Regions from separate parts of the Nocardia sp. NPDC041819 genome, predicted to be linked through region 1. Evidence: riboswitches for the same ligand, from Rfam matches in the RefSeq annotation. Region 1 holds a riboswitch; each other region holds the start of a gene.
What was found. A riboswitch is a leader RNA that binds a small molecule or an ion and turns the genes downstream of it on or off. The one in region 1 is predicted to bind S-adenosylmethionine.
Positions count from the first base shown of each region.

Region 2: another riboswitch for S-adenosylmethionine. It lies ahead of ACZ6DL_RS10325 (rhodanese-like domain-containing protein); the one in region 1 lies ahead of metX (homoserine O-acetyltransferase MetX).
Region 3: another riboswitch for S-adenosylmethionine. It lies ahead of ACZ6DL_RS14440 (aminotransferase class V-fold PLP-dependent enzyme); the one in region 1 lies ahead of metX (homoserine O-acetyltransferase MetX).

Region 1 covers NZ_JBVJAP010000009.1:210,541-219,234, forward strand. The annotation lists gene ACZ6DL_RS24930 (hypothetical protein) at 1-372, opposite strand, end outside; gene ACZ6DL_RS24935 (DUF3017 domain-containing protein) at 689-934, shown strand; gene ACZ6DL_RS24940 (nitroreductase family protein) at 975-1,616, opposite strand; gene ACZ6DL_RS24945 (winged helix-turn-helix transcriptional regulator) at 1,686-2,063, shown strand; gene metX (homoserine O-acetyltransferase MetX) at 2,121-3,278, opposite strand; SAM riboswitch class IV at 3,480-3,590, opposite strand; gene ACZ6DL_RS24955 (TetR family transcriptional regulator) at 3,643-4,356, opposite strand; gene ACZ6DL_RS24960 (MFS transporter) at 4,490-5,980, shown strand; gene ACZ6DL_RS24965 (NADP-dependent isocitrate dehydrogenase) at 6,342-7,559, shown strand; gene ACZ6DL_RS24970 (hypothetical protein) at 7,685-7,870, shown strand; gene ACZ6DL_RS24975 (MFS transporter) at 7,996-8,694, shown strand, end outside.
Region 2 covers NZ_JBVJAP010000002.1:778,244-788,327, forward strand. The annotation lists gene yczR (MocR-like transcription factor YczR) at 1-427, shown strand, start outside; gene ACZ6DL_RS10300 (CaiB/BaiF CoA transferase family protein) at 766-1,863, opposite strand; gene ACZ6DL_RS10305 (DUF456 domain-containing protein) at 2,010-2,507, shown strand; gene ACZ6DL_RS10310 (amidohydrolase family protein) at 2,511-3,386, opposite strand; gene ACZ6DL_RS10315 (FAD-dependent oxidoreductase) at 3,472-4,935, opposite strand; gene ACZ6DL_RS10320 (Rv0361 family membrane protein) at 5,311-5,760, shown strand; SAM riboswitch class IV at 5,824-5,940, shown strand; gene ACZ6DL_RS10325 (rhodanese-like domain-containing protein) at 5,955-6,371, shown strand; gene ACZ6DL_RS10330 (O-succinylhomoserine sulfhydrylase) at 6,368-7,582, shown strand; gene ACZ6DL_RS10335 (serine/threonine-protein kinase) at 7,606-9,138, opposite strand; gene ACZ6DL_RS10340 (RpiB/LacA/LacB family sugar-phosphate isomerase) at 9,233-9,685, opposite strand; gene ACZ6DL_RS10345 (type 1 glutamine amidotransferase family protein) at 9,774-10,084, shown strand, end outside.
Region 3 covers NZ_JBVJAP010000003.1:576,910-586,993, forward strand. The annotation lists gene ACZ6DL_RS14425 (YbaK/EbsC family protein) at 1-208, shown strand, start outside; gene ACZ6DL_RS14430 (flavin reductase family protein) at 297-848, shown strand; gene ACZ6DL_RS14435 (Uma2 family endonuclease) at 932-1,531, opposite strand; gene ACZ6DL_RS14440 (aminotransferase class V-fold PLP-dependent enzyme) at 1,608-2,927, opposite strand; SAM riboswitch class IV at 2,975-3,088, opposite strand; gene ACZ6DL_RS14445 (Pls/PosA family non-ribosomal peptide synthetase) at 3,758-7,669, shown strand; gene ACZ6DL_RS14450 (M1 family metallopeptidase) at 7,669-9,015, shown strand; gene ACZ6DL_RS14455 (hypothetical protein) at 9,016-9,201, opposite strand; gene ACZ6DL_RS14460 (DUF2752 domain-containing protein) at 9,229-9,687, opposite strand; gene ACZ6DL_RS14465 (glyoxalase superfamily protein) at 9,737-10,084, opposite strand, start outside.

The sequences.
Region 1 (8,694 bases):
GACGTCCGTCGTCGACGTGTCGCCGTCGCGGGGATCGCCGGTGGGTCGTTCCCAGGCGCATGCGCCACGCACGCGCATCCGGCCCGCGGGCAGGGCTCCGTTGCCGAGCGACGTCTGGACCATCTTGCCGTCCGCGATGGCGAACGATGTGGGATTGTTGCCACCGAAGATCTCTCCGGTGTCGTCGTTGTACACCCAGCACACACCCTCGGCGTTCGGGTTGTGGAATTTCGCCGATACGGTTCCTGGGACCGAGAAGACCTCCTCGAGGACCGGAGGCGACAGCGGAGGTCTCGCGGTGGCGGTGGCCCCGGAGCCGAGCGCCATGGGAAGTGCTGCGAACGCGAGCAGGGGGAGTCGTCGCATGATCATGATCGAATGATGCCAGCCGCCCGAACGCGCCCAACCTTCCGGGCGGCCATCCAACCAACTTGACCAACAACCACTTTCGAACGCCTTATCAGCGCCGTGGACAGCCCGCGAGTGGCACACCGCTGAGGGATCTACTCGCGATTCGCCGCAGCCGTGTGCCACTCGCCGCTGGGAATCGGGCTGGTTCCGATCGGGCTCGGTGACCTCCGGCGGACCGACGGGGGTGGTCTGCAAGAATCGGGGGGTGACCGATGCCGACGCGCCTATCGCCGGGCGCCGCAGTGCGGGGGCGCAGTTTCTGCGCTCTCATCTGCCGATGGTGGTTGTGACGCTGGTCATCGTGGTGGCGGTGGTGTTCGTCGCGTCCGATCGGTGGCGGCGCGGGGCATTCTTCTTCGGTGGTGCGACGCTGCTGGCGGCGGCGTTCCGGCTGTGCCTGCCGACCGCGCGGGTCGGGCTGCTCGCGGTGCGCAGCAAGCCCTTCGATGTGGGCGCGCTGACGCTGCTCGGCTCGAGCATCCTGTTCCTGGCGGCCACGATCAACACGCTCGGCGTCGGCTGACCGCTCAGGGAGGGCGCCCCGGCCGCGTCGCCCATCGAGATCAGCGGGTGTATCGCTCGGCGAAAACCGTCCGCTCGCGCGGCCGACGGCCGGGATGGGGTGCAACGGTGTCGCTGTAGCCGACCGTCACCAGGACCGCGACGGCCAGATCGGCACGATCGCCGACACCGACGGCCTGCTTCACCAGTTCGGCGTCCCATCCGTTCATCGGGGCCGAGGCCAGTCCGAGGCCGGTGGCCGCCAGCATCGCGTAGGTGGCCGCGATCATCGCGTTCTTCACCGCGTTCTCCCGCAGCAGGCCGTGCCGTTCGAGCGCGTGATACTCCGCGCGGGTGTCGAACACGGCGGTGAAGTCGGCGTTCCACGCGCCGCTGCGGCCGGCGAGTTCGGCGATATCGGCATTGTCCGCTCGCCAGCCGTCGACATCGGCGAGGAAAACCAGCACCACCGGCGCCTCGAGCGGTTGGGGCTGACCGAACGCGGCTTCGTGCAGGGCGCGGCGGCCGGCTTCGCCGGTCACCACGACAACCGACCGGTCCTGCATGTTCCAGGCGCTCGGGGCCTGCATGGTCAGGTCGAGGAGTTCTTCGAGCAGCTCCGGCGCTACCGGATCGGCCCGGTAATGCCGGACGGTGCGGCGGGTTCGAATGGCTTCGGCAACCGAAAGCGTCTGCGTTTCCATGATTCTTACTATCGGAGAGTGACACTCGAATAGGAAGAAGGCACTAAATAGTGCGCTACACTCCGAAAGGTGCCCACATACCTCGAAGGTTCCGGTCTCCCTGCGGACGTGTACTCCGCGAAGTGCCCTACGCGGGAGGTTCTCGACCACATCGCGGGCAAATGGACGGTGCTGATCATCGACGCACTCGCGGACGGCACCATGCGCTACACCGATCTGCGCAACCGCATCGAGGGCATCTCCCAGAAGATGCTGACGCAAACTCTGCGGCAATTGGAGGCGGACGGATTCGTCACGCGCACAGTGCATCCGACGGTCCCGCCTCGGGTCGACTACACCCTCACCGACCTCGGCCACAGTCTGCGCACGCCGATCGCGGCGCTGCGGGATTGGATCGAAAGCAACATCAACCGGATCGAGGCGGCGCGACGAGACGCGGCGCTCTGAGCGCGGGGCAGACAGTGCTCGGAACGTCGCGCGCGGACGCTTCGGCGCGGCGGATCTTCAGCGTTCGGGTCGCACACCCGCCCGGGCCAGTCGCATGGTCTCGGTCAGCAGCTTCGAGACTGCCGCCGCCTCGGTGAGGAATCCGTCGTGCCCGTCGCGGGAGTGCACGACTTCCAATCCGTCGCAACCGGGCAGCAGATCGGCGAGTTCCTGCTGGGTCCGCAGCGGGTACAGCCGGTCGGAGTCGACGCCGCCGACCACGCACGGCACCGGCGTCGCCGCGAGCGCCGCCTCGATGCCGCCCCGGCCCCGGCCCACGTCGTGCCGGTTCATCGCCTCGGTCAGCAGCACATAGGTGGCGGGATCGAAGCGCTTGCACAGCTTTTCGGCCTGGTGGTCCAGGTAGCTCTGCACCGCGTAGCGGCCGCCGTGCCACGGGTCTTCGTCGCCTTGGGGCTTGTTCTCGAACCGGTGGTCGAGCTCGAATTCGGTGCGGTAGGTCAGGTGTGCGATCCGCCGAGCCAGGGCCATGCCCGTCAGCGGGGCGCGGCCGGTGCCGTGATAGTCGCCGCCCTGCCAGTCCGGATCGGCCTTGATCGCCGCGATCTGGGTGGTCTGGGTACCGATCTGGTCGGCGGTGGCGCGGGCGCCCACCGCGAGCACCAGCGCCGCCGCGACCCGCTCCGGTGCGCCGACCATCCACTCCAGCACCCGCATGCCGCCCATCGAACCGCCGACCACCGCGGCGAGCCGCTCGACACCGAGCAGGTCGAGCAGGGCGGCCTCGGCGGTCACCTGATCGCGGATGGAGATCTCGGGAAATCGCGCGCCCCAAGGCTTCCCGTCCGGCGCGGGACTAGACGGCCCGGTGCTGCCCTTGCAGCCGCCGAGCACGTTCGTCGCGATCACACACCATTCGTCGGTGTCCAGCGGAGCACCCGGGCCGACCATGCCGTCCCACCAGCCGGGCATCTCGTGCACGTCGTCGGACTTGCCGACGACGTGCGAGTCGCCGGTCAGCGCGTGTTCGACCAGCACGATATTGTCCAGTCCGGGGGAGAGCTCGCCCCAGCGCTGCACCGCGAGGTGGACGTCCGGGATGACCGCGCCGTTCTCCAGTCGCACGTCCCCGATGGCGATGGTGCCGAGCTGTCCATCCGGGGGCGGCAGGACGTTGCCGGAGGTCCGCGTGCTCGGTTCGGTGCTCACGGTCACGTCGCCGCCGTCGCGAAGCAGGCGCGTAGATCGCCCGGAATGTTCACGGGGGCGGCCACGCCGCTGTACGGCGCTGCCGGGTCCTGCTCGGTCCCGGGCGCGGTGAATTCACTCATGGTTTGCTCCCAAAAGGTGTTCGCCGGTACAGCAAGGGTTAGCGGTGTGTGGGTAACGAACAACAACACATGCCGGCGACCTCCTGTTACGCGCTTGCTCCCGACTCTCGGGAGCCAGGTCATCACCCGGAGCACCCCACCGCGGTTGGAGGGTTGCCGACCAGCGAGCCGGGGCTTGGCGCTGGTACTCATAACCTGCCCGGCATCATAACCGGCGGGCGGTCGGCGTCCGAAATCCTCCGCCGAACTCACTGGTCCGCGACGGTCGCCGCCCCGCAGCAGGTGCGTACGAATTCGTCGTACGCCTCGGTGAACGCGGTGCGCCCCGCCCTGGTCGCGGTCGCCAGGTCCTCGTCCAGGAACGCATCGTCGGAGCACTCCATGCCGATGTGGCCGATCAGTTGCCAGGTGCCGACGAGGAGCCGCACCGCACGCGCGTTCGGTTCGGTGCCGAGGCGCTCGGCGACCACCGCCGCGATCGCCGTGTTCTTGTCGTCGGCGAGTTCCATGCTGCGGGCACTGACCGAAGGGCTGTTGCGCAGGATCCGTTGCATCTTCTGGAACTGCCGGAACGACAACGGGTCGGCCTCGCCACCCTCGGCGGCCTGATCGACCACGTGCAGGAAGGCCGCGAGCAGCGCCTGTAGTTCGTTACCCGTGCGTGGCTGCTCGCGCAGCGTCTCGGCGATCGTGCGCCCGAAATCCTGGACCGGTCCGAGGACGATGTCCTCTTTGCTCTCGAAATAGCGGTTGATCGTTCGCGGCGAGACGTCCGCCACGTTGGCGATCTGCTCGATCGTGGTCGCGTCGAAGCCCTGCGTGTCGCACAGATCCAGGGCGGCCGCGATGATGCGCAACCTCGTCTGCTGCTTCTTGCGTTCACGCAGCCCCGGGGTCGCGGGGGCGCTCGCGGCGCGGTCGGCCGCAGCGCTCGCGCCCATCGGCGTCGATGACTCGAGCATGGCCCCATGGTAACGCAACCTGTTGTTTTCCTGTCTTTAACGGTCAAATGTCGTAGTGCGACACTTTTCTCTTGACGACAAATGTCGCTCGATGACAGGATGGCTTCCGACATCGAAGGACGAGGAGACGACCGTGACGGAACCCGGGACAGCGGCGCACGCGCCGCGGAAATCGGCCGCTTCAGCGCGCTGGCTCGCGCTGACAGTGATCGCATTGGCCCAGCTCATGGTGGTGCTGGACGCCACCATCGTGACCATCTCGCTGCCGTTCGCGCAGCGTGATCTCGACATCAGCGACGGCAACCGGCAATGGATGCTCACCGCCTACACGCTGATCTTCGGCGGCTTGCTGCTGCTGGGCGGCAGGCTGGCCGACTACCTCGGCCGCCGCCGGATCTTCATCGTCGGCCTGATCGGCTTCGCGGGCGCTTCGGCGCTGGCCGGGCTCGCGCAAACCGGGGCGGAACTGTTCGCCGGGCGCGCGTTGCAGGGCGCGTTCGCCGCGCTGCTGGCCCCGGCCGCGCTCTCGCTGCTGTCGGTGACCTTCACCGAGCCCGGAGAGCGGGCCACCGCGTTCGGTGTGTTCGCGGGCATTTCCGCGGGCGGCGCGGCGCTCGGCCTGATCGCGGGCGGCGCGCTCACCGAGTACGCGTCGTGGCGCTGGTGCCTGCTGGTCAACACGCCGATCGCGCTGCTCGCGCTGGTCGGGGCGCTGGCATGGGTGGCGAAGGACGTGCCTGCGCCGCGCAGCGGGGGATATGACGTGCCCGGTGCCGTCACGGTGACGCTCGGCCTGATCGCCATCGTCTACGGCTTCAGCCGCGCCGCCGACGACGGCTGGCTGGCCGGCAGCACCCTGGCGCTGCTCGTCGCCGGGCTGGCGCTGCTCGTCGCCTTCGTGGCGATCGAACGGCGCTCCTCGAACCCGCTGCTGCCACTGCACATCCCGGGTGAGATCAACCGCGGCGGCGCCTTCCTCGCCGCGCTGCTCATCCCGATCGCGATGTTCGCGATGTTCCTGTTCCTGAGTTTCTACTTCCAGATCACGCTCGGCTACTCCGCGCTGAAGGCGGGCTTCGCGTTCCTGCCCTTCCCGGCGGGTATCGCGATCTCGGCGGGTGTCACCAGTGCTCTGCTGCCGAAGCTCGGCCCGCGTCCGCTGATGCTGGCCGGCGCCGTGCTGGGCGTCATCGGCCTGCTGCTGCTGGCCCAGCTGAGCTACGGCGACAGCTTCCTGGCCGGGGTACTGCCCGCGCAGGTGCTCATCGCGCTCGGTATGGGTCCGTTGTTCGTCGGGATGCAGACGGTCGCGCTGCATCAGGTCGAGGAAGAGGACTCCGGCGTCGCCTCCGCGCTGCTGAACGCGGCGCAGCAGGTCGGCGGCGCGGTCGGGACGGCGCTGCTGACCACGATCTCGGTGCAGGTCGCGAAGTCCTTCGCGCAGGACAACCCGGGTATCGACAATCTGGCCGCGCGAGCCGCGATCCACAGCTACGACGTGGCCTTCTACGTCGGCGCCGGGTTCTTCCTCGCGGCCGTCCCGATCATCGCGCTGATGATCCGGGATCGGCCGGAGAACCTGATCGAAGGTTCCGAGGAGGCCCGGATCCCGGTCGGGGTCTGATCCGCCGCGAACGAGGTCCGCGTGACGCCGGTGAGGCCGCGCGGACCTCGTCGTCTGCCGGATGGTTGCCGGGCTCGGGCGGAAGGCGGATCATGGCGGCGACGGCGGTTGCGTGAACGCCCTTCGCGGTGCTCGGAGCCGTCGCCGATCTACCAATCGGTAACAAAGGTGGCGTAGCTCACTCCGGGGGCTGCCCGTGCGGTGAGGACTCAGGCAGCAGTACGCTCGTCTTGTTTGCACCACACGTCTCGCCGACAACGCGGGACATATACGTTGTCTGTTGGAACAGCTGGGGTCCGCTCACAAGCGTGTTCGCCTGGCCGTGCAATGAGGGCACCATCCTAGGAGGACACGAAGATCCATGTCCAAGATCAAGGTTGAAGGCACCGTCGTAGAACTCGACGGCGACGAGATGACCCGGATCATCTGGCAGTTCATCAAGGACAAGCTGATCCACCCCTATCTCGATGTGAACCTGGAGTATTACGACCTGGGCATCGAGTACCGCGACAAGACAGACGACCAGGTCACCGTCGACGCCGCCGAAGCCATCAAGCGGCACGGTGTCGGTGTGAAGTGCGCCACCATCACCCCGGACGAGGCGCGGGTCAAAGAATTCGGCCTGAAGAAGATGTGGCGTTCGCCCAACGGCACCATTCGCAACATTCTGGGCGGCACCATCTTCCGTGCCCCGATCATCATCTCGAACGTTCCCCGGCTCGTTCCCGGCTGGACCAAGCCGATCATCATCGGCCGCCACGCGTTCGGCGACCAGTACCGCGCCACCGACTTCAAGGTGTTCCAGGGCGGCACCGTCACCTTGACCTTCACCCCGGACGACGGCAGCGAGCCGATCGTGCACGAGGTCGTGAAGATGCCCGAGGACGGCGGCGTCGTCATGGGCATGTACAACTTCCGCAAGTCCATCGAGGATTTCGCGCGGGCGTCGTTCAACTACGGCCTGCAGCAGAACTACCCGGTGTACATGTCGACGAAGAACACCATCCTGAAGGCCTACGACGGCATGTTCAAGGACACCTTCCAGGACATCTTCGACGCCGAGTTCAAGAGCCAGTTCGACGCCGCGGGCCTGACCTACGAGCACCGCCTCATCGATGACATGGTGGCTTCCTCCATGAAGTGGGAGGGCGGCTATGTCTGGGCGTGCAAGAACTACGACGGCGACGTGCAGTCCGACACCGTGGCCCAGGGCTTCGGTTCGCTCGGCCTGATGACGTCGGTGCTGCTCACCCCGGACGGGCAGACCTGTGAGGCCGAGGCCGCGCACGGCACCGTCACCCGGCACTACCGCCAGCACCAGCAGGGCAAGCCGACCTCGACCAACCCGATCGCGTCCATCTTCGCCTGGACCCGAGGGCTCGAGCACCGCGGCAAGCTGGACAACACCCCGGAGGTCATCGGCTTCGCGCAGACCCTCGAGGACGTCGTCATCAAGACCGTCGAGGGCGGCCAGATGACCAAGGACCTCGCGCTGCTCGTCGGCGGGGATCAGGGCTACCTGAGCACCGAGGAATTCCTCGGCGCCCTGGACGCCAACCTGGCTCGCGCACTGCGCTGAGTTCGCGGGCGCCGACAAGGCGCCGAACCGCGGGGCCGAGCCGTGTCGCTCGGCCGACTCCGGCGCTGGGTGCTCACCCAGCGCCGGGCTGAACATCGGGCACCCGCCCCACCCAGGTGGAACGGGTGCCCGCACTGTTTCGCGATCATCAGCAGGGTGTCAGGTGTGCCGAGGGTCTGATCAGCCGGATGTCCGGTCTCGGCACCGCCACCAACCTGCGCCGCCACTTCTCCGGTGTGGTCGGGGTATCGCCCGCCGAATACCGGCGGACTTTGCGGCGCGGCGAGCCGGGGGATGCGCGACGGCTGTAGCGGTCCAGGACGATTGGCGGGGTTGACCAGCGTCGTTCATCGACGTCACGGTGGGCGAACTCACGTTCGCCCGGGAAGCGGATACGGGACGGGACCGGTTACATGAACACGTGACCACCCCCGTGATGACCAGTACCGCCGCCCCACCCGGACGAACCGCTTGGCATGTCCCGGCCATGCTGGCACTGGCCCTCGGCGGATTCGGTATCGGGACGACCGAATTCGTCACCATGGGTTTGCTGCCGGACATCGCCTCGGACATGCACGTCTCCGAGCCCACCGCTGGGCACGCGGTGTCGGCCTACGCCCTCGGCGTGGTGATCGGCGCGCCGTTGATCGCGGCGCTGTGCGCGCGGGTGGCGCGCAAGCGGCTGCTCGTCGCGCTCATGGTCGCGTTCACCGTGGGCAACGCGGCGACCGTGGTGGCGCCCTCGTTCGAGACGCTGGTCGCGGCGCGGTTCGTCTCGGGATTGCCACACGGCGCCTACTTCGGTGTCGCCTCGCTGGCAGCCGCCACTCTCGCCCCGGCGGGACAGCGGGCCAAGGCGGTTGCGGCGGTTATGCTGGGGTTGAGCGCCGCCAACGTCGTCGGCGTTCCCGCAGCTACTTGGCTCGGGCAGCATCTCGGCTGGCGCGACGCGTTCGTGGTGGTCGCCTTGATCGGTGTCTGCACCGTGGCCGCGCTGCTGCGCTTCGTGCCGGTACTCACCGGCATCACCATGACCGATCCGATGACCGAACTCGGCGCGCTGCGGCGTCCGCAGGTGCTGTTGACGCTGCTGGTCGGCGCGGTCGGGTTCGGCGGGATGTTCGCCGTCTACACC
Region 2 (10,084 bases), on a different contig from region 1:
CCGCTCCACCGTCGACCTCGGTACCCCCGTCATGGACCAGCTGGCCACCGTGCACCTGCTCGAGCACGCGGACGTGATTCTCGACCGCCGCCGCGACCAGTTGCGTTCGCAGCGTGCCGCTCTGCTCGACACGCTCGCCGAGGAACTGCCGGACTGGCGCGTCACCGTCGGCGCGGGCGGCATGTCGGTGTGGGCGCAGCTGCCGACCTCGGTCTCCACCGCGCTCGCCGCCACGGCGCCCAACCACGGCGTATTGCTCGCGGCCGGGCCTCGATTCGGCGTACAGGGCGCGTTCGAGCGGTTCCTGCGGCTGCCGTTCACCCACCGGGAGCCCGAATTGCGCTTGGCGGTCAAGGCGATCGCGTCCGCCTATGCCGCGCTGACGCCTCGCGCCGTGGACCCACTGACGCCGTTGACCTGCTACTGAGGGGTTTTCGCTGTTCTGGCCCGGGGAGGGGGCCGCCGCCGGCACTCCCCTCCGAGCGCCGCCGGGCACGAGTGGCCGGTCACCCCTCGGGACTGGCCGTGGTCGTGCTCGGGCGGCGCGCGGAAGCTCGCGCGGTGCCTCGGCCTCCAACTCGAGCGGTGGTCAAGGAGCGGACCGGATGATGCCGGGGAAAGTTCGCTGTCCTCGAAAGCCACCTGCTCGCGGACAGTATGGCAGGCCCGGTGCCAAACTGTCGAACCGGTTGGTATGTTGAAATTTTCAATTACCCGCAGCAGGACGGAGTGCCGGGCGACACGCCACGGCACCCCGCCGGGTGCTCAGTCTGCCCAGACCGACTCGATCGGCGTCGCGGTGGTGGGCGGCGGGGTCGGAATCCCGTTGGGAGTGCGGGAGAATCGCGGGGCGGGGGCGTGCTGGGTGATGGCGTCCAGCTCCAGCAACGAGCCGCGGGCCGCGATGTGCTCGTTGCGCGTCGCCTCCTCGAAGGTGAGCACGGGCGAGACGCACGCGTCGGTGCCGGTGAAGATCTCGGACCACTCGTCCCGGGTCTTGGTCCGGAAACGTTCGGTGAACAGCTTTTTCAGCGTGTCCTGCCCGGCGGGGTCGAGCTGGAAGGGCAAGCCGTCCGCGTCGATCTCCAGGCCGGCGAGCAACTGGGCGTAGAACTGCGGTTCGATCGCCCCGACCGCCATGTACTTGCCGTCGGAGGTCTCGTAGGTGTCGTAGAACGACATTCCGGTGTCGAGCAGGTTCACGCCGCGCTCGTCGGACCAGGCGCCCGCGCCGCGCATCCCCCAGATCATGTGCGAAAGGGCAAGGGCGCCATCGACCATGGCCGCGTCGATCACCTGGCCCTTACCGGACTGCTGCCGCTCGACCAGCGCGGCGAGGATGCCGAACACCAGGAACATCGAGCCGCCGCCGAAATCGCCCACCATGTTCAGCGGCGGGACCGGGCGTTCGCCCTTGCGGCCGATGGCGTGCAGCACGCCGGTGATGGAGATGTAGTTGATGTCGTGTCCCGCGCGGTCGGCCAGCGGGCCCTCCTGGCCCCAGCCGGTCATCCGTCCGTAGACCAAGCGCGGGTTGCGGGCCAGCGCGTCGTCCGGACCCAGGCCCATCCGCTCGGTGACGCCGGGGCGGAAGCCCTCGATCAGCACATCCGCCTTCTCGACGAGGCCGAGCACCTTCTCGATGTCGGCGGGATCCTTGAGGTTGGCCTCGACGATGGTCCGGCCGCGCAGCTGCGGACGGTCGAATCCGCCCGGCAGCTGACCCGCGCGCTGCACCCGCACCACGTCGGCGCCCAGATCGGCGAGCAGCAGCGCGGCGTGCGGACCGGGGCCGATGCCGGCCAGCTCGATGACCTTGATGCCCGCGAGCGGGCCCTGCTTGGCGGTGGATGGAGTGCTCACGCCCTACCTCGGTTCGTCGTTGATCCAGCACACCGGTGACCGGTGCGTCCTCCCGGACGCGACCGGGAGGGGTGTATTGACAGTATGACAATAACGCCGCGCTGCTACGGCTCGCCCGCGGCTGTGCGCCGCTCTAGGCTGCATGTGTGGAAGCGCTGTCTGATCAGGGGTGGTACAACCTTCTCGCCGGCCTCGCGATTCTGGTCGGCCTCGTCGGGGTCGTCGTGCCGATCCTGCCGGGCGTCATCCTGATCTTCGCGGCCATCGCCGTCTGGGCCTTCCTCACCGGTGGCGCGACGGCGTGGACGATTTTCGCGATCAGCGCGTTGTTGCTGGTGCTTTCCGGCGTCGTCAAATACACCTGGCCCGGACGCAAGATGAAGGACGCGGGCGTGGCGGGCCGGGCGGTCTTCCTCGGCGCGGTCCTCGGCATCATCGGTTTCTTCGTGATCCCGGTGATCGGCCTGTTCGTGGGTTTCGTTCTCGGCGTGTATCTTTCGGAACTCCAGCGGCTGCGGGTCAACCGGGAGGCGTGGCAGGCGACGGTGCACGCGTTGAAGGGCGTCGGCCTGTCCATTCTGATCGAGCTCTTCGGCGCCTTGCTGGCCACCGGGGTCTGGCTCGTCGGTGTCTTCGCCGTCTGAGCGCTACCGATCGATGGCGGGAAACGGAATCGTGTCGCCCGCTCGGTTTTCCGGGAGTTCGTCGCGGCGCAGCCGGAGGGTCGGCGGTTCCGGGCGGTACAGCGGCAGCGTGGGGGCCGGATCGTCGCTGACCACGCGCTCGCGGGCCGGCAGCCGGTAGAACGCGCGCGCGTTGTCCTCCAGCACCGCGTACATGTCGGTGCCCACCACGTCGCAGAGCAGATCCACGTCCGAGTCACGGAACGGGCGTCCGGCCCTGGTGCCGGGCAGGTCGGTGCCGAACATGAGGGCTTCGGGATTCACCGCGTGGACGCGGCGCAGCGTGTCGGCCACGTTCATCGCGACCCGGCCGAAACCGGTCGCCTTGACCTTGGCTCCGCGGTCGACGAGATCCAGCAGGAAGGGCAGCCCCTCCGCGGACATGCCCAGATGGTCGACCGACAGCGCGGGCAGCTTGGAGATGACCGGTTGCAGTGACGCCAGCATCGTGCCGTCGATGTAGACCTCGACGTGCCAGCCGGCCAGTTCGTGCGCGCGCAACGCCTGCAACGTCATTCCGGTGATGTCGGCCGCCGCCCGCTTGAGATTGAACCGCAGCGCGCGCACGCCGATGCGGTCCAGTTCGAGGATTTCCTCGTCGGTGGCGTCCAAGTCGAGCCGGGTGACGCCGACCCAGCCCTCGCCGAGTTCGGCGAGGGCGGCCTTCAGATAGGTCTGGTCCGTGCCCTGGAACGACCCGCTGACCACCGCGCCGCCCGCGACGTCGAAGCGCGACATGCGCTTGCGGTAATCGGCGATGGTGAACGGGTCGGGCAGGTAGCCCTCGTTCTCGGCCAGCGGAAATCGCGGGTCGAAGATGTGCAGGTGGGCATCGAACACTTGTACAGAATGCCTCAGGGTCGAGTTTTCCGCTGCCACAGCTGGGGTGTCGTTGTGGCAGCGGAGTCGGTCGCAGCCCGGGTGATCAGACCTTGTGCGGTTCGCTGGCGCGCAGCATGTCCTCGCGCTCGACGACCTTGACGCGCTCGCGGCCTTCGGGCTCGCCGAGGGAGCGTTCGTGTGCGTCGAGGCGGTACCAGCCGGCCCAGGTGGTGAACGGGATGCCCTTGCTTTCGAGGAATTCGGTGACGGCCTCGGGTTCGGGGCGCTGCGCCGGGGTGAAGCCGGGAGCGTCGTCCAGCAGGCAGGCGATGGTCTCGTTGGCGTCGCCCTTGGTGTGGCCGATCAGGCCGACCGGGCCGCGCTTGATCCAGCCGGTGACGTAGGTCGCGGGCATGTAGCGCGCGGCGCCGTCGGCGTTCTCGTCGGCGATCACGCGACCCGCTTCGTTCGGCACGGTGCCCGCTTGGTCGTCGAACGGCAGCTGGGTCAGGTTCTGCGACAGGTAGCCGACGGCGCGATAGATCGCCTGCACGTCCCAGTCCTTGAACACGCCGGTGCCCTTGACGTTGCCGGTGCCGTCGAGCTGGGTGCGCTCGGTGCGCAGGCCGACGACCTTGCCGTTCTCGCCGAGCACCTCGGCGGGGGATTCGAAGAAGTGCAGGAACAGCTTGTGCGGCCGGTCACCGGCGTCGCGGATGGCCCACTGCTCGAGCGTGTTGGCGACCATGTCGACCTGCTTGGAATGCCTGCGCGCGGCTTCGGAGCCTTCGTCGTAGTCGATGTCCTCGGGGTCGACGATCACCTCGATGGTGGGGGAGTGGTCGAGCTCGCGCAGTTCCAGCGGGGTGAATTTGGCCTGGGCGGGCCCGCGGCGGCCGAAGACGTGCACCTCGACGGCCTTGTTGGCCTTGAGGCCCTTGTAGACGTTCGGCGGGATCTCGGTGGGCAGCAGCTCGTCGCCGGTCTTGGCCAGCACGCGGGCCACGTCGAGAGCGACGTTGCCGACGCCGAGGACGGCGACCTTCTCCGCGTCCAGCGGCCAGGTGCGGGGGACGTCGGGGTGGCCGTCGTACCAGGAGACGAAGTCGGCGGCGCCGAAAGATCCGTCGAGATCGATGCCCGGGATGGGCAGGGCGCGGTCGGCATTGGCGCCGGTGGAGAAGATCACCGCGTCGTAGAAGGCCCGCAGGTCGTCCAGCGTGATGTCGGTGCCGTAGTCGATATTGCCCAGCAGGCGCACCTGCGGCTTGTCCAGCACCTTGTGCAGGGCGGTGATGATGCCCTTGATTCGCGGGTGGTCCGGCGCGACGCCGTAGCGGATCAACCCGAACGGCGCGGGCATGCGCTCGTACAGGTCGATGCTCACGTCGGCATCGGACTTCATCAATGCGTCGGCGGCGTAGATCCCGGCCGGTCCGGCGCCCACGATCGCGATGCGGAGCGGGCGGGTCCTCGCGGTGTGCGCGTCAGGCCCGGCGGAGGAAGCCTGCGTCACCACGGAGGGCTCGCGAACACCGCCATCCTCTACTGCACTCTGTTCGGTCATCTCTTTACGCGCACCTTACGGTCGAAACAATTAATGACGTCTGGCTTAGCTTAGGCTAAGTTGACGCACCGGCTCGGTCGCGCCCTCGGGGCGCACGCCTGCGTTGCCGGCTAGTGGCTGCACGGTGCTCCGTTCGCCGCGGCGTGGAGCTGCCGATTCGCTATGACAGCAGGCCGCCGTCCCGCGATTCTATCGGGATGGCCGATGCCACCCCGCGTCGGTGCGTGAACTCGGCGGATGCCGTCGAAAGCCACAATCGTCGCTTACCCGCTCGCGCGAGGCCTATCGCGGACGCCAGGACCCGGTCGGCGCCACCCCGGTCCGCAGCCGGGGGCCGAGCGCTCGATACCCGCGCCGACCAGGGATCATCGAGCCATGACCGAACAGCAGCCGACCCCGGGCGAGGACGAGATCATCCGGGTCGATCAGACCGACAAGCGCTCGGCGGCCCCGTTCATCGCGGCCGCGGTGGTCGCGGCGATCGTGCTGATCGCGATCGTGCTCGGCGGCGTGCTGTCGCCCGCTGAGAAAAATGTCACAGAAGCCGACCGCATCGCGGCGGCCGTCCGCAACTTCGTCGACGGCTCCAACCGCAGCGACGCCGTGCCGCCGCCCGGCACCGCGTGCCAGGGTTTCGATGCGACCCGCTCGCCGCTGGCGGGGCAGGACGGCGCCGGAAAGCTGGTCGAGATCACGAAAATCGACAGTCCGATCATGGACGGCGACCGAGGGAAGGCGACCGTCACCACGAAGGTGGACGGGCAGGAGCGGACCTCGACCTGGAATCTCACCCGATCCGGCGGTAAGTGGCTGGTCTGCACCTGAGCGTTCGCGCAGTGTGCGCCACCGTTTGACAGGGTGACCCGGGTCGGTGCAATCTCAGTCGAAGGTCATGAGAACCAGTGTCAAGCCCCGGCATTACTGGTCGGCAACCCTCCTCCGCGGTGGGGTGCTCCGGGTGACGACCTGGCGGCGCCCTGGTCCCGGGCGCGGCAAGTGCGGATTCGCAGGAGGTGCACATGAGTTATGCCGGTGACATCACCCCACAGCAGGCTTGGGAGCTGCTGCGGGACGATCCCGAGGCCGTCCTCGTGGACGTGCGGACGGAAGCGGAGTGGAAGTTCGTCGGCGTCCCCGACACCAGTTCGATCGAACGGCCGACCGTGCTGGTCGAGTGGGTCGATTCCACGGGCGCGCGCAACGAGACGTTCGTCGAGCAGTTGAAGCAAGCGCTCGACGGCCACGATCCCGAGGCTCCCGTCGTCTTCCTCTGTCGCTCCGGTCAGCGTTCGATCGGTGCGGCGATCGCCGCCACCTCGGCGGGTTACCGCACCTCCTACAACGTGCTCGAGGGCTTCGAAGGCCCGCTCGACGAATTCGGGCATCGCGGCGGCGCGGGCTGGCGTGCCCTCGGATTGCCCTGGCGGCAGTCGTGATCACCGGCGGCGCGTTCGACAAGCCGCTGCCCGACGGCGTCGGTCCCGCGACGCTGGGCGTGCGCGGCGGGCTGCGGCGCTCCGGTTTCGAGGAAACCGCCGAAGCGCTCTATCTGACCTCCGGCTTCGTCTACGAGAGCGCCGAGGCCGCCGAGGCCGCGTTCACCGGCGAGGTCGAGCACTTCGTGTACTCCCGCTACGGCAACCCCACGGTGGCCATGTTCGAGGAGCGGATGCGCCTGATCGACGGCGCCGAGGCGTGCTTCGCCACCGCCAGCGGCATGTCCGCGGTGTTCACCGCGCTGGGCGCGCTGCTGAAGGCGGGTGACCGGCTCGTCGCCGCGCGCAGCCTGTTCGGCTCGTGCTTCGTGGTGTGCAACGAGATCCTGCCGCGCTGGGGCGTGGAGACCGTCTTCGTCGACGGCGAGGATCTCGATCAGTGGGAGCAGGCGCTGTCGGTGCCGACCCAGGCGGTGTTCTTCGAGACGCCCGCCAATCCGATGCAGACCTTGGTCGACGTGCGCCGGGTGACCGAGCTGGCGCACGCGGCGGGCGCGAAAGTGGTGCTCGACAACGTATTCGCCACTCCGCTGCTGCAACGTGGCTTCGAACTCGGCGCCGACGTGGTGGTCTACTCGGGCACCAAGCACATCGATGGGCAGGGCCGCGTGCTCGGCGGCGCGATCCTCGGCGCCCGGGACTACATCGACGGCCCGGTGAAAACGCTGATGCGCCATACCGGCCCGGCGCTGAGCCCGTTCAACGCGTGGACCCTGCTCAAGGGCCTGGAGACGATGCCGCTGCGGGTGCGCCACTCGGCGGAGTCCGCCCTGCGCATCGCCCGCTTCCTGGAGAACAATCCGGCGGTCAGCTGGGTGCGGTACCCGTTCCTGGAATCTCATCCGCAGTACGCGCTGGCCACCGGTCAGATGAGCGCGGGCGGCACCGTGATCACCTTCGAGCTGAGCGCACCCGAGAACGAGGCGAAGAAGCGCGCTTTCGAAGTCCTCAACCGGTTGCGCATCGTCGACATCTCCAACAACCTCGGTGACGCGAAGACCCTGATCACGCACCCGGCCACCACGACCCACCGCGCCATGGGGCCCGAAGGCCGGGCCACCATCGGCCTGACCGACGGCGTCGTGCGTATCTCGGTAGGCCTGGAAGACGTCGAAGACCTCCTCGACGATTTGGACACCGCTCTCTCCTGAGCCGCGAACCGTCGCGCGATCGGTCAGCCGATCGGCACGGTGACGCCGGGTGACGACGGTGCGCCGTGCAGGACCAGATGACTCGGTGCCTCGTTCTTCTTGCCGTTCTTCTTGCCGTTCTTGTTCTTGCCGGGCAGGTCGAAGGCCAGCCGGACGGTGCTGACGCGGCCACTGGCGATGCGCGTGAAGTCCTCGCCGGGCGAATTGAGTTCCGCGGTGACCGCCGCGTCGGGTGCGACGGAGCGGCCGCCAGTGGTGACCAGCCGTTGATCGGCGACGGCGAGAACTTGTTCGTCGCCGGACACATTGGTGACCGTCAGCGTCACGACCGTGTGGGAATCGCCGGTGTTCGCCGGGTCGGCGGCGCGCACATCGATCACGGCGAAAGCGAGGTCACCGTCGCGCACCGCGGGACCCGGCCCGGGTGGCCCGTCGCTCGGTGGCAGCGAAGTATCGGCCGGCGTGGCGGCCACGGTGGTTGTCGGGCCCGCGACGGGTGCGGACCCCATATCGATGCCGCCGAAAAGCCACAGCGCTGCCACCGCGACGAGCACCGCCCCGGCGGCGACGGGCAGCCACCGGCGCTCGCGTCGGCGAGCGAGTTGCCCGGCCGGAGTAGGTGAACCGGCCTCGGGCGTCGGCCGCGCCGGGATGGCGGAAGTCATGATCCGGGTGGACGTACGGCCTGCCGGTGCCGGAGCCGGTGCGACCGGCGGGGTCGGTCGCGCGGACGCGGACCGCATAAGGGCCGCCGACGCCGCCGCGGCGAATTGCCCCGCGCTGCGGTAGCGCGCGTCCGGCTCTTTGGCCATTCCCCGGGCGATGACGGCGTCGAGTGCGGGCGGGACGTCACGGGCGGCCAGCGAGGCGCGCGGCGGTTCGGTCATGAGGTGGGCCCGCATCTGCTGTGCCGGATCGCCCGCACCATAGGGCGGCTTTCCGGTCAAGGACTCGTAGAGCACGCAGGCCAGCGAATAGACATCGGACCTGGCATCGACGGCGGCGCCGGTGAATCGCTCCGGCGCCATGTAGCCGAGCGTGCCGACCACCAGCCCGGTGGCGGTGAGCGCGGTGCCGTCGGCGGCGCGGGCGATACCGAAGTCGATCAGATACACGAAACCGCTGGTGTGCAGGAGGATATTGCCCGGCTTCACATCGCGGTGCACGAGTCCGGCCGCGTGGGCGGCATCCAGCGCCTCGGCGGCCTGGGCGATGACGTCCACGGCCCGATCCGGCCGCAACGCGCCCGATCTCAGCCGCGTGCCGAGGTCGACGCCTTCGATGTAGGCCATCTCCAGGAACAGATGACCGTCGACCTCGCCGAACGCGTGGATGGGCACGATGTGCGGGTTGCGGGCACGGGTTCCCAGCCGCGCCTCCCGCTCGAAACGCTGCCGATAGAGTGAATCGGCGGTATACGCCGCGGACAGCACCTTCACTGCGACGGCCTGCCCGGCGCTGTCGTGCGCCAGCCACACCTCACCCATGCCGCCACGGCCCAGCAAGCGCTCGAGGGAATAGTTCCCGAACGTGCCACCGGCGCTCTGCACGGACATGCCTCGACCGTATCGCCGGGTTTCGTCGCCGTCGCGGGCGGGAGGCCGCGCACTCGCTCTCGACGCCATGGCCGCACGGAGTGCACGGGCTTCCTCAGGCGTCGGCGGCGCGTTCGATGTCGGCGAGATGGGTGATGTTCGCCTGGTCGTCCGGGGACGAACTCGGTTCGGTGGTGAACCAGGCGTCGAGGATCTCCCGGAGTTCGGCGCTGGAGGTCGAACGCAGGCTCAGGGCGAGGACGTTGGCATCGTTCCAGGTGCGGGCGCCCGCCGCGGTCGAAGCGTCGGCGCAGAGCGCGGCGCGCACGCCGGGGACCTTGTTGGCCGCGATCGAGGCGCCGGTGCCGGTCCAGCAGCAGACGATCGCCTGGTCTGCCTCGCCGGAAGCGACGTCCCGGGCCGCCGCCTCGCTGGCCCATGCCCAGTCGTCGCGTTCGGTATCGCACAGCGCGCCGTGCGGCACGATCTCGTGGCCGCGCTTGTCCAACTCGTCGATCAGCTCCTGGGCCACTCCGACCCGCTCGTCCGCCGCCACCGAGATTCGCATGCTCCCAGCGTAGTTGCCGGTTCATCGAGAGAGTCGCTCTTCGTCATTGACAGTATGCTGTCATATATGACAGCATACTGTCATGCCTATGAAGACAGTGCACATGGCCGTTTACGACACACTCGCCGATTGGGAGGTGGGCGCGGCCACCGCGCACATCAACAAGCCGAGCTGGCACCGGGAGCCGGGGACATGGCAGGTGAAGACGGTCGGCCCGAGCGCGGAGCCGATCACCACCATGGGCGGCATGCGCATCGTGCCGGACGTCGCGCTCGCCGATCTCACGCCCGCCGACAGCGCGATGCTGATCCTGCCGGGGGCGGAGACCTGGGAAGGGTCGGAACTGGACCCGTTCACGCACAAGGCGCGCGAATTCGTCGACGCGGGCGTGCCGGTCGC
Region 3 (10,084 bases), on a different contig from region 1:
CGCCGAGATGGTGCGGGAGGTAACCGGTCAGCCCATCGGCGGCGTCGCACCGGTCGGTCACCCGACCAACCTGCCCACCTGGGTGGACAGCGCGCTGGGGCGCCATCGGGAGCTGTGGGCGGCGGGCGGGCATCCGAACACCATCTTCCGCACGTCGTTCCCGGAATTGCTGCGGATCACCGCGGGTCTCCCGATCGATGTCGACTGACTCGACGCCCTCGCGGCGAGCGCGGTGCCCGCACGAGTGCGATCAATGCCACCCGCACCCGCGGGGCGTCCGGGCGTAGTTTCGTGAGGTGACCGACGCACAACGGCCCGAGACGGAACTACAGATCCCCGATGATCTGAGCGGCATCACCGCGGAGCAGTATCGCGCCTCCATGCGCCACTATCCGGCCGGCGTCACCGTCGTCACGCTGACTTCGCCGCAGGGGCCGGTCGGTTTCACCGCGACCTCCTTCGCCTCGCTGTCACTGGACCCGCCGCTGGTGTCGTTCAATATCGCGCACACCTCCTCCAGCTTGTCCGCCATGCTGGACGCCGAGTCCGTCGTCATCCACTTCCTCGGCGAACACCAGCAGCACCTGGCCCACCGGTTCTCCCGGACCGCGGAGGAGCGCTTCACCGACCGCGCCCTGTGGACCACCTTGGACACCGGCGAACCGGTCCTGCACGGCACCCCCATCTGGTTGCGCGCCACGGTGCACCAACGGATCCCCATCGGCGACCACACCTTCGTCGTCGGCTTGGTCACCCGGGTCCACGACAGCACCGACGAGAAACCCGCCGCCGCGCCACTGCTGTACTACAACGGGCGCTACTACCGACCGATCGCCCTCAGCGACTGACCCCGCGCTCGATTACGCCACCCGCGGCCACATGACCGACTCCGCGTCGAGCGCGAGCCGGCCATTCCAACTCGAGAAAGCAATCAGGCACCGTCCAGCACGGCAAAGTCCACGTCGACCGGGAACGGATCGCTCAGCCGGAGCACATCTTGATGAGTTTCCGCCAGCCGGTAACTGCGGCTCGCCCAGTCCAGACGGTATTCCTGGATGATCTTCACCTTGCGATCCGCGGCCAGATGCACGATCAGGTAGATCGGGATTCCTTCGTTCGCGTACTCCGCGCATTTGTCCACGGTGTCGGTGTATTCGGATCCCGGTGAGACCACCTCGACCACCAGCAGCACGTCCGCCGTCCTCAATTTCCGATCGCCGTCGACGCACCGATGCAATGCCACGTCCGGACGACGAAACGAAAATCCTGGACTCGCCGGACGACTTCGCACGTAATACATCTCGAAGTCGGTCACCACCCCGGTGCACGGCTCGTCCGGGCTCCCTTGTTCCAACGCGTTTGCCAGTCGCCTGGCCACGTTGTTGCGCTCGAAGGTGCCGCTCCGGCAGACGATCACGTGGCCGTCGACCACCTCGATCTGACGTTGGACGTCTTCCGGGAGCGCCGCGTAACCCTCCTCCGTGATGAGAAGGGCGGCCGGATCGGTGGCCCACACGGGCAGGGTGCTCATGAGACCGCCTCGAACTCGGGTTACCGGATACGGCGATAGTATCCGGTGCCACCATGCCATCGGGACCAGCGCGGCTTCAGCCGACGAGACAGGGGGCCGCGCCGGTGGGGGCGGTGGAGGTGAAGGGACGCGTTTCGGGGGTGGGGTTCCAGACGCCGTTCTCGGCGGCGTAATTCCAGGTGGGGCCCGTTCGCGCGAGGATGGCGATCGCCTCGATCAGGCGGTCCACGTCGGCGGAGGTGGTGCCGAGGCCGATGCTGGCGCGCAGTGCGCCGGTCAAGCCGAGGCGGGCGAGCAGCGGGTGGGCGCAGAAACGTCCGTCGCGCACACCGATGCCGTGTTCTGCGGAGAGATAGGCGGCGACGTGGCCGGGGGCGAAATCGTCCAGGGTGAAGGCGACGATGCCGACGGAGTCGGGGCTGTCGATCCAGATCCGCAGCAGCTGGACGCCGGGAATCGTGGCCAAGCCGGCGCGCAGGCGGTCGGCGAGCCGGTGTTCGTGCGCGGCAAGGGTTTCGGCGTCGATCCCGCTGAGCGTGTCACAAGCCGCGGCCAGCGCGGCGGCGCCGAGCACGTTCGGCGAGCCGGCTTCGTGCCGCTGCGGAGCGGACGCCCATTCGGCCGCGTCGCTGCGGACCTCGCGCACCGCGCCGCCGCCCGCGAGGTAGGGCTGCGCCGCGTCGAGCCAATCCCGCTTGCCCACCAGCACACCGGCGCCGAACGGCGCGTAGAGCTTGTGCCCGGAGAACGCCAGGTAGTCGATCGCGGTGTCCCGCAGGCTGATCCGCCGATGCGGCGCCAACTGGGCGGCGTCCACCAGGATCCGGGCGCCGCACTGATGCGCGATGGTGGCCAGCCGTTCCAGTGGAAGCACCTCGCCGGTCACGTTCGAGGCGCCGGTCACCGCGAGCAATGCGGCCGGCTTGCTGCACAGTTCGGCGACCAGCCTGCCGATGGTCTCCTCCACCGTGTCGGCGGCCTGCACGACGCGCCTGCCCCGCTTGGTCCACGGCAGGAAATTGGCGTGGTGCTCGATGTCGAGCACCACGGTGTCCCCGGGGACGCAGGAGGCGAGCAGGTTCAGCGAGTCGGTGGTGTTGCGGGTGAAGACCACCACCTGATCGTCGGCGGCGTCGAGGAACCGGGACACCGATCCGCGAGCGGCTTCGTAGCACTCGGTGGAGATCCGCGAGGCGTAGCCCGCGCCGCGGTGCACGCTCGCGTAGTACGGCAGCAACTGCTGTACCCGGTCGGTGACCTGGGCCAACGCGGGCGCACTCGCGGCGTAGTCGAAGTTGGCGTAGGTCGCCGATCCGCCGTGTACCAGCGGCACGCGCAGTTCGTCGCCGGACACCCGGGCGAGTGCGGCACAGGGGTTGTCGACAGCAGTAGTCATCACGTGAATCCCGTCGGCTCAGGGACTCGCGACCGAACGATTCGGCGAGTCCGCGCTTGCCGCGCCCGGTTGGGCGGCGGCCGGGTCGTCACCCGGAGCACCCCACCGCGGAGGAGGGTTGCCGGCCAGCAAGCCGGGGCTTTGCACTGGCACTCATGACCAGACTCGAGAGTGGCAGAAGCGCCCCGGCACTGTCAACCACATTCCACCCGAGTCCCCACGAGCACCGCGTGGACATAACCACCACGCGTCGGCCATTACAAGCACCCCCACGACGACGCGCGAGCCGCGCCCGACGCGGGATTTCGCGCATCGGTACCAACCCCGTCCACGGGCGAAACGCGCCTCGGTTCGCTCGTCGGTTACCACCGAGCGAACCGATGCCGATGAGAGTCGGTCCCCCCTCGTTTCCCGCAACGGGGCAACTTCTCGAGCGCCTCCGTATCTCGAACGCGCTGAACCCGATCGCGTCGCCCGCTGCGACTCCCTCGATGACCGGCCGGAACAAACGGACATCCCCGCCCTCGCGAGGACCAGCTCGGGACCGCTCGATGAGCCGAATCACACCTTCGGATCAGCGATCTCCCGGCGAACGCGACAGGCGAGCCGCCCACCAGCGTTTTGCCCTGCCGGAACGGCGAATATCTATCCCACCTGCAACAACGCGCATCGCGCCCACCGATCCGGCATCCGGTCCGGTGAACAACAAGCGACGACAACCCCGGGTACCGTGGACAGCTGGCCACAGCGCTGTTTGCCCTTTGGTAACCCAGCTATGACACAACAACGGGAAAGTGTGAGGCGAGTCGATGGGAGGTGCGCACAGCACCATGCTCGAGACAGACGTCGACGCGTCGGCGGGCCCGTTGTCACGCGGCGATCGCGCGCCGGAGGCCAGGACGCTCGTCGACATCCTGACCGCGACGGCACTCGCCCATCCCGACGCCCCCGCCATCGACGACGGCCATGTGGTGCTGTCCTATCTGGAATTGGTCGTCGAGATCGAGAACGCCATGGCCCGGCTCGCCACCGCGGGCGTGCGGCCCGGCGATCGGGTCGGCGTTCGCATGCCGTCGGGCACCCGCGGGCTCTATGTGACCATCCTCGCCGTTCTCTACTCCGGCGCCGCTTACGTGCCGGTCGACGCCGACGACCCGGACGAGCGCGCCCAGCTGGTCTTCGGGGAAGCACAGGTCACCGCGATCGTGACCGCCGAAGGCATCGAGACCACGGCCGCGGGCATCCGCGCAGCCGAGCAGCAGCGCGAACAGACCTGGTCGACGCTGCCCACTCCCGGCGACGACGCCTGGATCATCTTCACCTCCGGTTCCACCGGCACTCCGAAAGGCGTTGCCGTCACCCATCGCAACGCGGCCGCCTTCGTCGACGCCGAGGCCGATCTGTTCCTGCGCGACGCCCCGATCGGTCCGGGCGACCGGGTTCTGGCGGGTCTGTCGGTCGCCTTCGACGCGTCCTGCGAGGAGATGTGGCTGGCCTGGCGCAACGGCGCCTGCCTGGTGCCCGCCCCGCGTGAGCTGGTGCGCACCGGCGCCGATCTCGGCCCGTGGCTGGTGCGGCGGGAGATCAGTGTGGTCTCCACCGTCCCGACCCTGGCGGCGACCTGGCCGGTGGAGGCATTGGAGGCGGTGCGCCTGCTCATCTTCGGCGGCGAGGCCGTCCCGCCGGAACTCGCCGAGCGCCTCGCGGGGAACGGTGATTCGGCTCGCGAGGTGTGGAACACCTACGGCCCCACCGAAGCCACGGTCGTCGCCTGCGCCGCCCGCTTGGACGGCCGGTGGCCGATCCGAATCGGCCTGCCGCTCAACGGCTGGGACCTGGTCGTCGTGGACCGGGCGGGTAACCCGGTGGCCGAGGGGGAATCCGGCGAACTGGTGATCGGCGGCGTCGGACTGGCTCGCTATCTCGACCCGGTCAAGGACGCCGAGAAGTACGCGCCGCTGCCTTCTGTCGGCTGGGAGCGCGCATACCGCAGCGGCGACCTGGTCCGCAACGACAGCGCCGGACTGGTCTTCCTCGGCCGCGCCGACGATCAGATCAAACTGGGCGGGCGGCGCATCGAACTCGGCGAGATCGACAACGCTCTGCAACACCTGCCCGGCGTCACGAGCGCCGCTGCGGCCATCCGGACCACCAAGGCGGGCAACAAGCTTCTGGTCGGCTATCTGACCGGACCCGGCCCGGACTTCGATGTCAAGGCCGCGCGCGCCGTCCTCGGTGGACAACTTCCTGCGCCGCTGGTGCCCAGGCTCGCGGTGGTCGACGAGCTGCCCACCCGGACCTCCGGCAAGGTGGACCGCGACGCGCTGCCCTGGCCGCTGCCCAATGCCGCCGAGGACGACGACGACAACGACCTGACCGGCACCGCCCAGTGGGTCGCCGGACTGTGGGATGCCATTCTCGGCGCGGAGGTCGGCGATCTCGACGCGGACTTCTTCGACCTGGGCGGCGGCTCGCTCGCGGCGGCGCAGCTGGTCACCGCCCTGCGCGAACGGTATCCGCAGATCGCCGTCGCTGACGTCTACGACCATCCCCGCCTCGGCGCGCTGGCCGACCTGCTGGAACAGACCACGCCCGCGGTGGCCGTCGCAGAGCGAACGGTGCGGCCGACGCCGCTGCTCGCGCAGGCGGCGCAGGTGCTGGCCACCATCCCGCTCACCACCCTCACCGGATTGCAGTGGCTCACCTGGCTGGCGATCGTCGGCAATATCGCGGCCTGGTCCGGCTCACTGCCCTGGCTCCCCCAGCTGTCCTGGTGGTGGACGCTGGCCGCGTTCCTGCTGTTCATCTCGCCGCCCGGCCGCATGGCGATCTGCGTGGCGGGGGCGCGGCTGCTGCTGCGCGGCATCCGGCGCGGCAGCTATCCGCGCGGTGGCTCGGTACATCTGCGGCTGTGGGCGGCCGTCCGTCTCTCCGAGGCCAGCGGCGCCGAGAACCTGTCCGGAGCGCCGTGGATGGTGCCGTTCGCCCGCGCGCTCGGCGCGAAGATCGGCAAGGGCGTCGACCTGCACAGCCTCCCGCCGGTGACGGGCATGCTCGAACTCGGTGACGGGTGCAGTGTGGAACCCGAGGTCGACCTGTCCGGCTACTGGATCGACGGCGACGTGGTGCATCTGGGCCCGATCACGATCGGCCCCGGCGCGGTGGTCGGCTCACGCTCGATCTTGTTGCCGGGCACCAAGATCGGCAAGAACGCCGAGGTGGCCCCCGGCTCCGCGGTATCGGGCAAGGTGAAGGCGGACCAGGACTGGGCCGGTTCGCCCGCGGTGAAGGTCGGTAAGGCACAGCACCGCTGGCCCGCGCACACGCCCGATCGTGCCCGGCACTGGGTCGGCATCTTCGGGATCACGTCGATGGCGCTGGCCGCCATGCCGATTCTCGGTATCGGCGCCGGTGGGGCGTTCCTGGCCTGGTTCGTTCGCGACACCCGCACGCTCGCCGCCGGCGCCGCGCGCGCGTTCGCCGTGCTTCCCCTCGCGACCTTGCTCAGCCTGGGCGTCTATGCCGCGGCGACCATCGTCGCGGTCCGGCTGCTGAGCATCGGCCTCACCGAGGGCTACCACCCGGTGCGCAGCCGGGTCGGCTGGCAGGCGTGGGCCACCGAGCGGCTGCTGGATTCCGCGCGTACCTTCCTGTTCCCGCTGTACGCCGGCCTGCTCACTCCCCTGTGGCTGCGCTTGCTCGGCGCGAAGATAGGTAAGAGCGTCGAGGCCTCGACCGTGCTGCTGCTGCCGAAGTTCACCACCGTCGCCGACGGGGCGTTCCTGGCCGACGACACCATGATCGCCAGCTACGAACTCGGCGGCGGCTGGCTGCACATCGGGGAGGCGAAGGTCGGCAAGCGCGCTTTCCTCGGCAACTCCGGGATGACCGCGCCCGGCCGCCGTGTCCCGAAGAACGGGCTGGTCGCGGTGCTGTCGGCGGCGCCGTCCAAGGCGAAACCGGGCTCGTCATGGCTGGGCAGCCCGCCGGTACGGCTGCGCCGCGCCGCGGAGAACGCCGATACCGCGCGCACCTTCGACCCACCCGCGCGCTTGCGGGTAGCCCGCGGCATCGTCGAAACCTGCCGCTTGGTCCCGGTGCTGGTGACCTTCGCGATCGGGCTCGGCGTGCTTTTCACCCTCGCCTGGCTCGCGCAAACGTTCGGCCATCTGGCCGCCGGACTGCTCAGCGGGTTGGTGCTGCTGGCGGCAGGCGCTGTCGCGGGGGCGAGCGCGATGGCCGCCAAATGGTTGCTGGTGGGGCGGATACGCACCGGGGAACATCCGCTGTGGAGCTCGTTCGTCTGGCGCAACGAGGTCTCCGACACCTTCGTGGAAACGGTTGCCGCGCCGTGGTTCGCGCGCGCGGCGACCGGGACGCCCGTACTGAATCTCTGGCTTCGCGGTCTCGGCGCGCACATCGGGCGCGGGGTATGGTGCGAGTCCTACTGGCTACCGGAGGCGGACCTGGTGACTCTCGGCGACGGCGCGACCGTGGAACGCGGCTGTGTGGTGCAGACCCATCTGTTCCACGACCGGATCATGGCCATGGACACCGTCACTCTCGGTGCGGGCGCCACCCTCGGTCCGCACTGCGTGGCGCTGCCCGCCTCGACGCTCGGCGACGGCGCTACCATCGGCCCGGCTTCGCTGGTCATGCGCGGTGACACGGTGCCCGCCTCGACGCGCTGGTGGGGCAACCCGATCGCGCCCTGGTTCACGGGCGACCCCGGGGCGCGCTGATGACGGGCAAGTTCTATGAAGCCCCCATCGACGAGTACCTCCCGCAGAACGGCAATCGGGGGTATCGGGTCACCCGGTACGAACTGGAGCTGGCCTACCGGGTTGCCGCCAACCGCCTCACCGGGCGCGCGGCGATCACCGCGGTGACCACCGAGGTGCGCACCCGGTTCGCACTCGATCTCGCCCAGGCGCTGAGCGTGTCGAAGGTGTCCGTCAACGGGATCAAGGCCGCGAAATTCGCCCATCAGCACGGCAAGTTGATCGTCACGCCGCAGCAGCGGATTCCGGCGGGCGGCGTGCTGGCGCTGGTGGTGCAGTACGGCGGTACCCCGAAACCGGTGCGCGGGCCGTGGGGCGAGGTCGGCTGGGAAGAACTCACCGAGGGCGCGCTCGTGGCCAGCCAGCCCAACGGCGCGGCGTCCTGGTTCCCCTGTGACGACCACCCGAGTTCCAAAGCGAGCTATCGGATCTCGATCACCACCGATTCGCCGTACTACGCGGTGGCGAACGGAACCCTGCTGCGCAAGCAGACCAAGGCCAGTCAGACCACGTGGGTGTACGAGCAGGCCGAACCGATGTCGAGCTACCTGGCGACCATCCAGATCGGTCACTATCGCAAGCACCGCATCGGCCCCTCGCACTCCGCGGTGCCGATGCAGGCCGTCCTACCGCCGCGGTTGCGCGCCAACTTCGACCACGACTTCGCTCGCCAGCCACGGATGCTCGAGGTCTTCAGCGAGAAGTTCGGCCCCTACCCGTTCGAGGATTACACCGTGGTCGTCACCGACGACGAGCTGGAGATCCCGATCGAGGCGCAGGGCATCTCCATCTTCGGCGCCAACCATTGCGACGGCCGGCGCGGCGCCGAACGCCTGGTCGCGCACGAGCTGGCCCATCAATGGTTCGGCAACAGCTTGACCATCCGGCAGTGGCGCGATATCTGGCTACACGAAGGCTTCGCCTGCTACGCGGAATGGATCTGGTCGGAGGCCGCGGGCGGACCCACTGCCGACCAGCTGGCCCGCGCCGCGCGGCACAACCTCTCCCGCGAGCCCCAGGACATCGTCATCGGCGATCCGGGACCGCAGCGCATGTTCGACGATCGCGTCTACAAACGGGGTGCGCTCACCCTGCACGCGCTGCGCCTGGAACTCGGCGATTCGGGATTCTTCGACCTGCTGCGGGAGTGGACCATCCGCTACCGCCACTCGTCGGTGACCACCGAGGAGTTCACCGACCTGGCGGGGCACTACAGCCTGGTCTCGCTGCGCCCGCTGTGGGACAGCTGGCTGCTCGGCGAGCGGCTACCGCAGCTGCCGCCCTACGGCGGCACGTCGACGGCCTGATCAGAACACCAGATAGCGGGCGGCGAGTTCCTCGACGAGCGGATCGTCCTCCGGGACGTTCGCCAACGCGTCCAGATCGGTTTCCACGGCGATCTGCCGGGGGTCGTCGTGCTCGGTATCCCGCGGATCCTCGATGAGCTGGCGCAGCAACTTCTCCCGCACCCGGGTCTTCAGCGAATCGTTCATACCTGAGGGTGCCCCCACATCGGCGTGTTACACGGGTGTGAACAGGGTTCCCCACGGCGTATTGCGCACCACGGTGTAGATCGCCAGCAAGGCGAAGAATGTCCACATGGTGGTCCGGCTGATCGACGGCAGCCGCATCTTCTGCCCGCGCCAGGCCTGGACGGTCCAGTCCGTCACCCACACCACGAACGCGACGACCAGCGGGATCGCGAGCAAGTTGCTGTGCAGGGCGTCGAGCACGTGCCCGTCGGTGAGATTGTGCACGGCGCGCATCCCGCCGCAGCCGGGGCAGTACCAACCGGTCAGCGCGTAGACCGGGCAGGTGCCGTAGGAGCCTTCGACGTGCGGATCGCGCAAATGCAGCAGCACCCCGACGCCCACTCCGACACCCGCGACGAGCAGGGGAAGTCCGACGCCGCGCCATCCGGTCCTCGGCTCGGCTCGCAGCTCCGTAGCGGGGCCGGAGGAAGGTTGCGCGATGTCCACGAAGTCAACCGTAACCGGGCAGCGATCGAGGACGCCACAGTAGCGCCGCCTATTTCGGCTGCGCGAACCGCAGCACGTTGCCGGACGGATCGACCAGCTCGAACCCCGGCCCACCCGGACCGTCTTCCGGGCGATGAGGGTCGGCATTGCGGTAACACTTGGCGCTCAGCTCGGCATACCAGGCGAAGATGTCGCCGACCGCGATCCACACGACGCTGCCCGGTGTGCCGTCCCCGTGGTGCTCGCTGAGGTGAAGCGTCGCTTCGGCTCGGGAGAGCTGGGCATAGAGCGGGAACTCCGGTCCGAACCGGTGCTCCCAGTCGACCGTGAAGCCCAGATAGTCCCGGTAGAACTCGTAGGTCCGCGCCACATCGAACATGCGCAGCACGGGTACCGG